DNA from 2 places in the Sphingopyxis terrae subsp. terrae NBRC 15098 genome. Region 1 is predicted to be linked to the other one. Evidence: predicted binding sites of a transcription regulator. Region 1 holds the regulator's gene; the other holds the start of a gene.
The links. The regulator LexA, encoded in region 1, represses DNA repair genes until DNA is damaged. The targets are predictions, from matches to a motif close to GTTCCNCNCTTGTTCT.
Positions count from the first base shown of each region.

Region 2: recA (recombinase RecA) is a predicted target of LexA. The motif match lies at 2,815-2,830, and genes of this name have one in related genera.

Region 1 covers NZ_CP013342.1:2,920,734-2,926,529, forward strand. Annotated here, with positions in the region: gene gltX (glutamate--tRNA ligase) at 1-849, opposite strand, end outside; gene AOA14_RS13900 (ComEC/Rec2 family competence protein) at 920-3,016, shown strand; gene lexA (transcriptional repressor LexA) at 3,033-3,716, opposite strand; gene AOA14_RS13910 (molybdopterin molybdotransferase MoeA) at 3,782-4,972, opposite strand; gene moaC (cyclic pyranopterin monophosphate synthase MoaC) at 4,969-5,442, opposite strand; gene AOA14_RS13920 (sensor histidine kinase) at 5,458-5,796, opposite strand, start outside.
Region 2 covers NZ_CP013342.1:3,773,185-3,778,980, reverse strand. Annotated here, with positions in the region: gene AOA14_RS18070 (hybrid sensor histidine kinase/response regulator) at 38-2,437, shown strand; gene AOA14_RS18065 (response regulator) at 2,430-2,783, shown strand; gene recA (recombinase RecA) at 2,906-3,982, shown strand; gene AOA14_RS18055 (agmatinase family protein) at 4,189-5,004, shown strand; gene AOA14_RS18050 (glutathione S-transferase family protein) at 5,017-5,640, shown strand; gene AOA14_RS18045 (hypothetical protein) at 5,654-5,796, shown strand, end outside.

The DNA of each region.
Region 1 (5,796 bases):
CAGCAGATAATTGTTCACCGCCTCGGGCAGATAGCCAAGCTCGTCGCGATAGGCATCGACGCCGAGCGCGCCATGCCGCTTCGACAGCTTTGCGCCATCGGCGCCGTGGATCAGCGGGACGTGCGCATAAACCGGCTCGCGCCACGCCATTGCGCGGATCAGCGCGAGTTGGCGGAAGGCGTTGTTCAGGTGATCGTCGCCGCGGATGACATGGGTGATCCCCATGTCGTTATCGTCGACGACGACGCTGAGCATATAGGTCGGGGTGCCGTCGCTGCGGAGCAGGATGAAATCGTCGAGCTCGGCATTCTGGACCGTCACCTCGCCCTGCACGCGGTCGTGGATCGTCACCGCGCCGTCCTGCGGCGCGCGCAGGCGGAGGACGTGCGGCGCGGCGGGATCGCCGTCGTCCCGGTCGCGCCACGGGCTGCGAACGCGGAAGGGGATGCGCTTTTCCTGCGCTTCGGCGCGCATCGCGGCGAGTTCATCCTGCGTCAGATAGCAGCGATAGGCCGCGCCCTTGGCGAGCAGCTCGTGCGCAACCTCGGCATGGCGCGCCGCGCGCGCGAACTGATAGACGGTCTCGCCGTCCCAATCGAGGTCGAGCCATTGCATCCCGTCGAGTATTGCGTCGATCGCGGCATCGGTCGAGCGTGCGCGGTCGGTATCCTCGATCCGCAGCAGGAACTTGCCGCCGTGATGACGCGCAAAAAGCCAGTTGAACAGCGCGGTCCGCGCGCCGCCGATGTGCAGATATCCCGTGGGGGAGGGGGCGAAGCGGGTGACGACGGCGGCGCCCGTCGCTTCGGGGGTCGCTTCTGCCAATTCGGTTTTGTTTTCGGTTGCCACTCTGGCCTCTTTCACTCAGGCTGCCGGCCGCGGAACAGGGACCGCGGCGGATTTCGGGGCTGCCCCTAGCATGGCGACAAGCAGGCTTCAAACGCCCATTGCCGCGCGGACGCTTTCATGGTTCGGCGCGTTTCCGGCGGCGCTCGAGAGGCGCCTGGAGATCGAGCGCGAGCGGCTGCCGCTCTGGCTTCCCGTGGCCTTCGGCGCGGGGATCGCGCTGTGGTTCGCTTTGCCGACCGCAGCGCAATGGATCGGGCTTCTTTGCGCCTTGGCGGGGGGCATGGCCTTCGGCCTGGCAATCGGCTGGCAGACCCGCGTTGGCCGCGCGCTGACGATCGGCTGCGGGGTTGCGGCGGCAGGGCTGCTGCTGATCTGGGGCCGCGCGCTGTGGGTCGAGGCACCAGTGCTCGCGCGGCCGGTGACGACCGAATTTTCGGCGCGGGTCGAAGCCGCCGAGCCCTTGCCGGCGCGCGCGCAATTGCGGCTTGTCGTGCGGCCGCTCGCGCGTCCCGATCTGCCACCGCGCCTGCGGCTGACGCTGCGCGGCGACCAGCGGCGCGCGATCGTGCCGGGGACGATGATCGGCGTGCGCGCGCGGCTGATGCCGCCGCCAACCGCGAGCCTGCCCGGCGGCTACGACTTTGCGCAGCGCGCGTGGTTCGACCGCATCGGCGCGGTCGGAACAGTGCTTGGCGATGTCATACTGCCGCCGGGCGCCGAGCATGCGCGCCAGCCGCTGCGCGCGCGGCTGAGCGAGCATATCCATCGCCAGGTTGCGGGGTCGCCGGGCGGCGTCGCGTCGGCGCTGGTGACGGGCGATCGCGGCGCGATCACGCCCGAGGACGAGGAGGCGATGCGGCGCAGCGGGCTGGCGCATCTGCTGTCGATCAGCGGACTGCACGTCACCGCCGTGGTCGGCTTCGCGATGCTGCTCGCCATGCGGTTGCTGGCGCTCAGCCCGCGGCTCGCGCTCGCGGGCTATGTGTTGCCGCTTGCCGCCGCCGCCGGGGCGCTCGCTGGGGGCGGCTATACGTGGTTGGCTGGCGCCGAGGTGCCGACGCTGCGGTCGTTGATCGCGGCGTTGCTGGTCCTGGCGGCGATCCTGCTGGGGCGCGAGGCGATTACCCTGCGGCTCGTCGCCGCCGGCGCGCTGCTCGTGCTATTGTGGCGGCCCGAGGCGCTGGTTGGGCCGAGTTTCCAGCTCAGCTTCGCGGCGGTAACCGCGATCGTCGCGCTCCACGAAAGCAGGGCGATGCAGCGCTTCGTCGCGCGGCGCGAGGAGCCATTTGCCTTCCGCTTCGGGCGTGGCGTCGCCGGCTTGCTGATCACCGGCATCGTCGTCGAGGTCGCCTTGTCGCCGATCGCGCTGTTCCATTTTCACAAGGCCGGGCTTTATGGCGCGCTCGCCAATGTCGTCGCGATCCCGCTGACCATCTTCGTCATCATGCCGGCGGAGGCTTTGGCGCTGCTGTTCGACGCGGTAGGGGCGGGGGCGCCCTTCTGGTGGGTCGCCGATCATGCGCTGCGCCTGCTCATCGGGCTCGCGCATCATGTCGCCGCGGCGCCTGGCGCCGTCACCACCTTGTCCGTGTTTCCGCCATGGGCCTTCGGCGTCGCAATGGCGGGCGGGCTGTGGATATTGCTGTGGCGCAGCGGGTGGCGCTGGGCGGGCGCCGTGCCGCTGGTAGCGGGAATGGCGGTGCTGCTCGCACAGCCGCGCCCCGACCTGCTCGTGACCGGCGACGGGCGGCATATCGCAGCCGCCGTGCCGGGCGGCGGCTATGCCATGCTGCGCGATCGTGCCGGCGATTTCGTACGCGACGCGATGGCCGAAGCGGCGGGGATCGACACGCCGCTCGTCGCGCTTGGCGATCTCGACCATGTCGATTGCAATCGCGATTTCTGCCGTTGGACCCAAGGCAGGGGCGATGCGCCGCGCGTCATCCTTGCCGCGCATGGGCGCGACCGGATCGCGGGTGAGGAGATGGCGGCCGCCTGCGCAGCCGCCGATGTGGTCATCAGCGAACGCTGGCTACCGCGCGAATGCGTCGCGCGCTGGCTGACGATCGACCGCGACACGCTGGAAGAAAGCGGCGGCCTTGCGCTTTATCTGGGCGCGAAGCCGCGGCTCGTTTCGGCGCTGCGCGCGGGCGATGCGCATCCTTAGCGCCGCCCGCACCAGCTTAGTGGTAACGACGAAGCAGTCCCGACAGCCGACCTTGCACCATGACGCGATCGGCTTCGTAACGCTGCGGCTCATAGGCGCTGTTGGCGGGATCGAGGCGCACCATCCGGCCTTCGCGATGAAAATATTTGAGCGTTGCGTCCTGTCCGTCGACGAGCGCGACGACGATATCGCCCTCGCGCGCGGTACTCGCCTTCTGGATCAGCGCATAATCGCCGTCGAAAATCCCCGCCTCGACCATCGAGTCGCCCGATACTTCGAGCGCATAATGTTCGCCCGCGCCGAGCAACGCGGCGGGAACGGCGAGCCGGTTATAATCCTCGAACGCCTCGATCGGGACGCCGGCGGCAATCTTGCCGTGCAGCGGCACTTCGATAATGTCGTTCGCGGCGATGGGCTTCAGCGCCGGTGCGGGCTTGCGCAGCGGCACCACATTGTCACTGTCGCTCCGCGTTTTGGGCTTGGCCGCATCGGGCAGCTTCAACACTTCGAGCGCACGCGCACGATTGGGCAGGCGGCGCAGGAAGCCGCGTTCCTCGAGCGCGCTGATCAGCCGGTGGATGCCCGATTTCGACTTGAGGCCCAGCGCCTCCTTCATTTCCTCGAACGACGGCGAGATGCCGCTGGCGTCGAGCCGTTCCTGGATGAAGTGGAGCAGTTCATGCTGCTTCGCGGTCAACATCGGTCGTTCTCCATGATGGCGTTGCCGGACATAAGGGGAACGATAGTGGAACAGACCGGAACTTGTCAAGCGATCGCGATATAGTTTGCAAGCTCCCCCGCCGCGCGGGGTGCTGCGCCGATATCGCGGACGATCAGCGCGTTGGCAGAGATCAGCGGTTGCGTCTGGCCGCTGTCCTGTCCGTCGCAGGGGGTGAGCAGTCCCTTGTCGAGGCGCGCGCGCAGATAATCGCGCCTTGCCCCGCCGGGCCCGAGTGGAACCGCGAGGGGGGCCTGGCTGACCTCCGGCAACGGCGCGGCCGCCCCGGCAAGGTAGCGGACGAGCGGTAGCAGAAAGAGCGTCGCGGTCACGAACGCCGAGGACGGATTGCCCGGCAGGCCGAGCAGGATCGCGTCGCCGATCCGGCCGGCGATCAGCGGCTTGCCGGGGCGCATCGCGATCTTCCAGAAATCGAGCTGCCCGCCCGCATCGTCGAGCGCGCCGCGGACATGGTCGTGATCGCCCACCGACGCGCCGCCAACGGTAACGATGACATCGTGCCGCCGCGCCATATCGCCCAATATATTGGCGAGAACGCCGCGATCGTCGCGCGCGCGCAGCGGCAGCGTGACGTCGGCGGGTTCGGCGGCGAGCATCGCGGCGAGCATCGTGCCGTTGCTGTCGGGTATCTGACCGGGCGCGAGCGCCCGCCCGGGCGCGACCAGTTCGTCGCCTGTCGTCAGGATCGCGACGCGCGGGCGTCCCCCGACGATCAGGTCGCCCGCACCGCCCATGATGGCGGCGGCGAGCGCGCCGGGAGAGAGGCGACATCCCGCCGTGAGCAAATGCGCTCCCGCTGCAAAATCGCTTGCCCGGGCGCGGACATGGCGTCCACGCGACGCGGGGCCATCGCCGGTGAGTGTCAGGCGCGCGCCATCGGCGATGACATCCTCTTGCACCACCACGGTATCGGCATTGGCCGGCAGCATCGCGCCGGTGAAGATGCGGATCGCTTCGCCGGGGCCGAGCGCGTGGGCGGGCGCGGTGCCGGCGGCGACTTCGCCGGCGATCGTCCACGGACCGGGCAGATCGGCAAAGCGGATCGCATAGCCGTCCATCGCCGACAGCGCCGCGGCGGGCTGGTCGCGCCCGGCGATGATGTCCTGGGCAAGGTAGCGCCCGGCGCATTGCGCCACGCCGATATTGTCGGCGCCGAGCGGCGGCTTCAGCGCCAGCAGCCGCGCCTGGGCCTCCTCGACCGCGAGCAGCGCGCTCATGCGGCGCGCCAGTCGCCCGACCGGCCGCCGCTCTTTTCGAGCAGGCGGATATCGCCGATTACCATGGCCCGGTCGAGCGCCTTCGCCATGTCGTAGAGCGTCAGCAATGCGACGGACGCGGCGGTTAGCGCCTCCATCTCGACCCCCGTCGGCCCGGTCGTCGCGGCGGTCGCACGGACCGAAATGCCATCGGCCTCCCAGTCGAAGTCCACGGCGACGCTGGTCAGTGCCAGCGGGTGGCAGAGCGGGATTAGCTCGGCGGTTCGCTTGGCCGCCATGATGCCGGCGATGCGCGCGGTCGACAGCACATCGCCCTTGGGCGCGTCGCCAGCGCGGATCGCGGCGAGCGCTTCGGGCGTCATCGTGATGCGGCCGCCGGCGACGGCACGCCGACCGGTCGCGGCCTTCGCGCCGACATCGACCATATGCGCCGCGCCGCTTTCGTCGAGATGTGTTGGTCGGTTCGTCATCGATGCGGTCCTTTGTCAGTGCGCCTCGGACAGCGGGAAGGACACGGACACGCGTGTGCCCTTACCGACTTCGCTTTGAATATCGAGCTGGCCGTTATGCCGTTCGCTGATGTGCTTGACGATCGCCAGCCCCAGCCCGGTGCCGCCGACCGAGCGGCTGCGCGCTTCGTCTACGCGGTAGAAGCGTTCGGTGAGGCGCGGGAGGTGATCGGGCGCGATCCCTTCGCCTTCGTCCTGGACCGACAGACGGACGCGGCGGCCTTCGCGCGTCAGTTCGACCGTCACCGGGGTGCCGGGGCGGCCGTATTTCATCGCGTTGGAGACGATATTGTGGACGAGCTGGCCGAGCTGCGC
Region 2 (5,796 bases), 850 kb from region 1:
GAGCCTGCCTTCCGCTGATACCGATTTCAGCAGGGGGGTGGGCGCTGCCGGTCCGCTTTCCGCAATTCAAGGGCTTTCCCGGATCGACCTTGCGCTGCTCGGCGGCCTCGCGCTGGTGTCGGTCGGGCTGTTGTTCTGGGCCACCGGCGACGCGGTGCTTGCCGCCGGTTTCCTTGCCGGACTCGCGCTCGCGGCGGGCGGCATGATCCTCGCGCGGCGTCTGTTTCCGGCGGCCGCGGTGGGCGAGGCGGCGCCGACCGATTGGTCGATGCTGCGCGCCGCGGTCAATCATGACGATATTGCGATTGCGATCACCGACCGGGCCGGACGCCTCGTCTGTGCGAACGACCTGTTCGCGACATGGATGGGCGGCTTCGTCACGCCGCCGGGCCTGCCGCTCGAAGGGCGCGGCGCCGAGCTGCTCAAAAATGCGGGCCGGACCGCGTGGCGCGAAGGTGAGGGCGGGGTCGATGAAATCGCAGTCGGGCCCTTGCAACTTCGTGCACAAGTGCTGCGATCGGGGCAGGCCGAAGACTATCTCATCTGGCGCTTTTCGGCCCATGAACGGCTCGATCTGGCAGGAGAGATCGTCCGCCACCTCGACGGACCCGCAGGGCGCACGTTGGCGCAGGCGGGGGTGATGGCGGCGCTGGTCAGTGCCGAGGGCCGGTTGCGCGTTGCCAATCAGGCATTTCTTTTGCGCGCGCTCGGCGAAGAGGATGCGCTGCATTATGCGGGGCGCGATGTCGCCGGAATGTTGCGGCTCGATGATGCCGGCGCGCTCTATTTTGCGCGTGAGGGCGATCGGGCAACGCCGGTGCGGATGCTGCAAATCCCGCTGACGCCGGCCGATACGCACGGGCCGATGCTGCTCGCCATGCTCGACGAGGAGATCGGACCCGCCGATCGCGGCACCGCGCAAAGCTATATCGAAACGCTGCTGTCACTGCTGCCCTTCGGGCTTGCGCTCGTCGATCGCGACGGGCGCTTTCTGTACATGAACCGCGCTTTCATGCGCGCCGCGGGCGTCGCCGATGGCAAGAGGCCGCGCTACCCCGGCGATCTTGTGGTCGGCGAGGACAAGGGACCACTCGCCGACATGATCCGCCGTCACAGCAGCGGGCAGCAGGTCGGCGGCGATCTGTCGATCCGGCTGGCCGGACAAGGCGACGAACCGGTGTCGATGCGCGTCGTCGGCGTGCGCGGGCTGGGCGAGGCGGCGGTTCTGCTTAGCCTCAAGGATTCGAGCGAAGAGTCGCGCCTCAAGCGGCAGGTGGCGCAGGCATCGAAGATGCAGGCGGTCGGCCAGCTTGCGGGCGGCGTCGCGCATGATTTCAACAATATCCTGACCGCGGTGCTCGGAAGCTGCGATCTGATGCTGATGCGGCACACGCCGGGCGACAGCGACTATGACGATATTCAGCAAATCCGCAGCAACGCCAACCGCGCGGCGAGCCTGACGCGGCAGTTGCTCGCCTTTTCGCGCCAGCAGACGTTGCGGCCGCAGATATTGCAGCTTCCCGACGTGATTTCGGAAGTGTCGCATCTGCTCAAGCGGCTGATCGGCGATACGGTGCAATTGTCGGTGCATCATGGCCGCGGGCTGGGTGCGGTGCGCGCCGACCCCGGGCAGCTAGAGCAGGTCATCATCAACCTTGCGGTCAATGCGCGCGACGCGATGCCCGGCGGCGGGACGTTGACGATCGAAACCTATCCCGTTTCCGCCGCTGAAGTTCGCCAGATGGGCAATGAATTCATGCCGCCCGCCGATTACAGCGCGCTGAAGGTCGGCGATACGGGGACCGGCATTCCGGCCGAAGTGCTGCCTAAAATTTTCGAACCCTTTTTCACGACCAAAGATGTCGGCAAGGGGACAGGGCTGGGACTGTCGACGGTCTATGGCATCATCAAACAATCGGCGGGCTTTATCTTTGCCGACAGCAAACCGGGCGCGGGGACCAGCTTCACCATTTACCTGCCGGTCCACCGAGCCGAAAGCGGCGTGCCGGCAACGCCGCCGCCGGCTGCGAAGGCGAAGAAAAGCCAGTGGGGCACCGGTACCATCCTTCTCGTCGAGGACGAGGATATGGTGCGGGCCGTCGCCGAACGGGCGCTGACCCGCGCGGGTTATACGGTCGTTACCGCTTCGCAGGGCGAAGAGGGGCTTGAACGCTTCGCCGCGATGGACAAGATTGACCTGGTGATCAGCGACGTTGTGATGCCGACGATGGACGGGCCGACGATGGTCCGCGCGATGCGCGCCAAGCGGGCGAACCTGCCGGTGCTGTTCATGTCGGGCTATGCCGAGGAGCAGTTGCGCCAGTCGATCAACATCGATGATGTCGCCTTCCTGCCCAAGCCCTTCTCGGTTGCGCAGCTTGCAGAAGCAGTATCGATGGCGCTCGACGATGCGGCGCATAGGGTGGGTCATGGCTGAAGACAGGTTGATCCTGCTTGTCGAAGACGATGTCCTGATCGGCATGATGCTCGTCGATATGTTCGACGCGCTCGGCTATCCCGAACCGGCGCAGGCGACGACCAACGAGGAAGCGCTCGCGGTAGTCGCGTCGCAGCCGGTGGCGGGCGCACTCGTCGATATCAACCTGGGCGACGAAAAGGGATGGCCGGTCGCCGATGCGCTGGCGGAGCGGGGGATTCCCTTTGCCTTCACGTCAGGCGGCGGCGACGTGATTCCCGCGCCGCATGCGAACCGCAAGCTGGTGACGAAGCCGTTCCGTATCGCCGAAATCGAGGCCGTTCTGGATGGTTTTTTCGGGGAATAGCGCGCGCCTCGCCGATAGCGCAAAAATATTTGTTCTCCACTTGTTCCTATAGAACAAATAGCGTACACAGCTCTGGCGTTGCGGTGGTTCTGCCTTCGCTCTAGAGCTGGAAAGGAACGGTCATGGCCGGACAATTATCACTCGTCGAATCGGGGAAATCAGTGAACAGCACAGACAGGCAGAAGGCGCTCGACGCCGCACTCGCGCAGATCGATCGCGCGTTCGGCAAGGGCTCGGTGATGAAGCTCGGATCGAAGGAAGCGATGCAGGTCGAGGCGGTCTCGACCGGATCGCTCGGGCTCGACATCGCGCTCGGCGTCGGCGGTCTGCCGCGTGGCCGCGTTATCGAAATCTACGGTCCCGAAAGCTCGGGCAAGACCACCCTCGCGCTGCATTGCATCGCCGAAGCGCAGAAGACCGGCGGAACCGCGGCTTTCGTCGATGCCGAACATGCGCTCGATCCCGTCTATGCGAAGAAGCTGGGCGTAAACATTGACGAGCTGATCGTGTCGCAGCCCGATACGGGCGAACAGGCGCTTGAAATCGTCGATACGCTGGTGCGCTCGAATGCGATCGACGTGCTCGTCGTCGACTCGGTCGCCGCGCTCGTCCCGCGCGCCGAAATCGAAGGCGAGATGGGCGACAGCCATGTCGGCCTTCAGGCGCGCCTGATGTCGCAGAGCTTGCGCAAACTCACCGGCTCGATCAGCCGTTCGCGCTGCATGGTGATCTTCATCAACCAGCTGCGCATGAAGATCGGCGTGATGTACGGCAATCCCGAGACGACGACGGGCGGCAATGCGCTCAAATTCTACGCCTCGGTCCGCCTCGATATCCGCCGCACCGGCCAGATCAAGGACCGCGACGAAATCGTCGGCAACACCACGCGTGTCAAAGTCGTCAAGAACAAGGTCGCGCCCCCGTTCAAGCAGGTCGAATTCGACATCATGTACGGGCAGGGCATTTCGAAGATCGGCGAAATTCTCGACCTCGGGGTCAAGGCCGGTCTCGTCGAAAAATCGGGCGCCTGGTTCAGCTATGATTCGATCCGCATCGGTCAGGGCCGCGAAAATGCGAAGAATTTCCTGACCGAAAATCCCGAACTGATGGAACGGCTCGAAAAGGCGATCCGCAGCCGCACCGATGCGGTGGCCGAAGAGATGATGACCGGCCCCGACGCGGACGACGACGATATCTAATCCGGATCCGGCGAGCCGTCGCAATACGGCTCGCCGGCGAACGGCGGCGGGTCCGTGCCTCTCCGGCACGCCTCCTTGGATCTGCCCGACCCCTCTCTTGGCAGGTCGGCCCGGCCGCCGTTGACCATGCCGCCGCTGACCATGCTGGCGGGGGCGTGTACCGCATCCCGGCTTGCGTGTTCAGGGGCAAGGACTACACAGGCTCGATGCCCGCGATCCGCCTTTTCGGTTTGCCGACCGACGTCAACAGTAGTTTCGAACGCGGCGCGGCGGGCGGGTCTGCGGCGATCCGTGCGGCGCTGCGCAGCGATCGCGGCAATATGGCAAGCGAGCTCGGTCCCGAAATCGGCACGGATATCGCCTTCACTGACGATGGCGACCTGCCGCTGACCGAGCATGTCGCACACGACGATGCCGCGATCCGGCGCCATGTCGCGATGCTGCACGAGGATGGCGAAATTCCGCTCGCGCTCGGCGGCGATCATGCGGTGACATTTCCGCTCGTCGAAGCCGCCGCCGCTTGTTTCGGTCCGCTCAACATCCTGCACATCGACGCGCATCCCGACTTGTACGACGACTTCGGCGGCAATCCGCGCAGCCATGCGTCGCCCTTTGCCCGGATATGCGAAGCGGGCCTTGCCGCGCGGTTGGTCCAGGTCGGTATCCGCACGTTGAATCGCCATTGCGCCACACAAGCCGATCGCTTCGGCGTCGAGATCGTCCCGATGGCGGACTTGGTTCCCGAAGCGGTGCCGGTGCTGAGCGGCCCGCTCTATATCTCGATCGACCTCGACGGGCTCGATCCGTCGGCGGCGCCCGGCGTCGCGCATCCCGAGCCCGGCGGGCTGACAGTGCGCGAACTGCTCGCGGTGCTGCACCGGCAGTGCGCGCCGATCGTCGGCGCGGACATCGTCGAACATCATCCGGGCCGCGACATCGGCGGCGTGACCGCTATTGTCGGCGCCAAGCTGGTGCGCGAGCTGGCGGCGTTAATCGATCGCAACGGATATTGGCGCGGATAAGAGGAGAATGCGGTGAGCCTGATCGTCCACCATCTGAACAACAGCCGGTCGCAGCGCATATTGTGGCTGCTCGAGGAAATCGGCGCTCCATTCGAAATTCGCCACTATCAGCGCGACGCCGTTACCAACCTCGCGCCGCCCGAGCTGAAAGCCGTCCATCCGCTCGGCAAATCGCCGCTGCTCGAGGACGACGGGCGGGTGATCCAGGAATCGGGCGCGATCGTCGAATATTTGTGCGAGCGCCATGGCGGTGACGCCCTGATCCCGCCGCGCGGCACCGACAATCATGTCCGGCACCTTGAGCTGCTGCACTTTGCCGAAGGTTCGGCCATGACTCCTGTTCTCCTCAATCTCTATGTTGCCCGCCTCGGCGATGCTGCGGCGCCGCTGCGACCGCGGATCGACGAACAGCTCGGCGCGCATTTCGCCTATCTCGAAAGCGAGATCGGCGACGCCGGGCATTTCATCGGCGATCGCCTGTCGGCTGCCGACATCATGCTGAGCTTCCCGGCCGAGGTTGCGGCGATGAACGGTGCCGATCGCTATCCGCGCCTCGCCGCCTTCGTCGCGGCGTGCCACGCGCGCCCCGCCTGGCAGCGCGCGCGCGAACGCGGGGGCGATTATTTTGTCTTTTGATCGCCGGTTTGGCGTGCTGCTCCTGACCGCACTATTCACAGCGGCGACCCCGTTGGCGGCCGCGCCGCCCGTTCTGGGGCCCGGGGTCGAGCGCGACGTCGTGGTACCCGCGGGTAAGAGCTTCGAGCCCGCCCCAGCCGACGAGGAGGGCGCGAT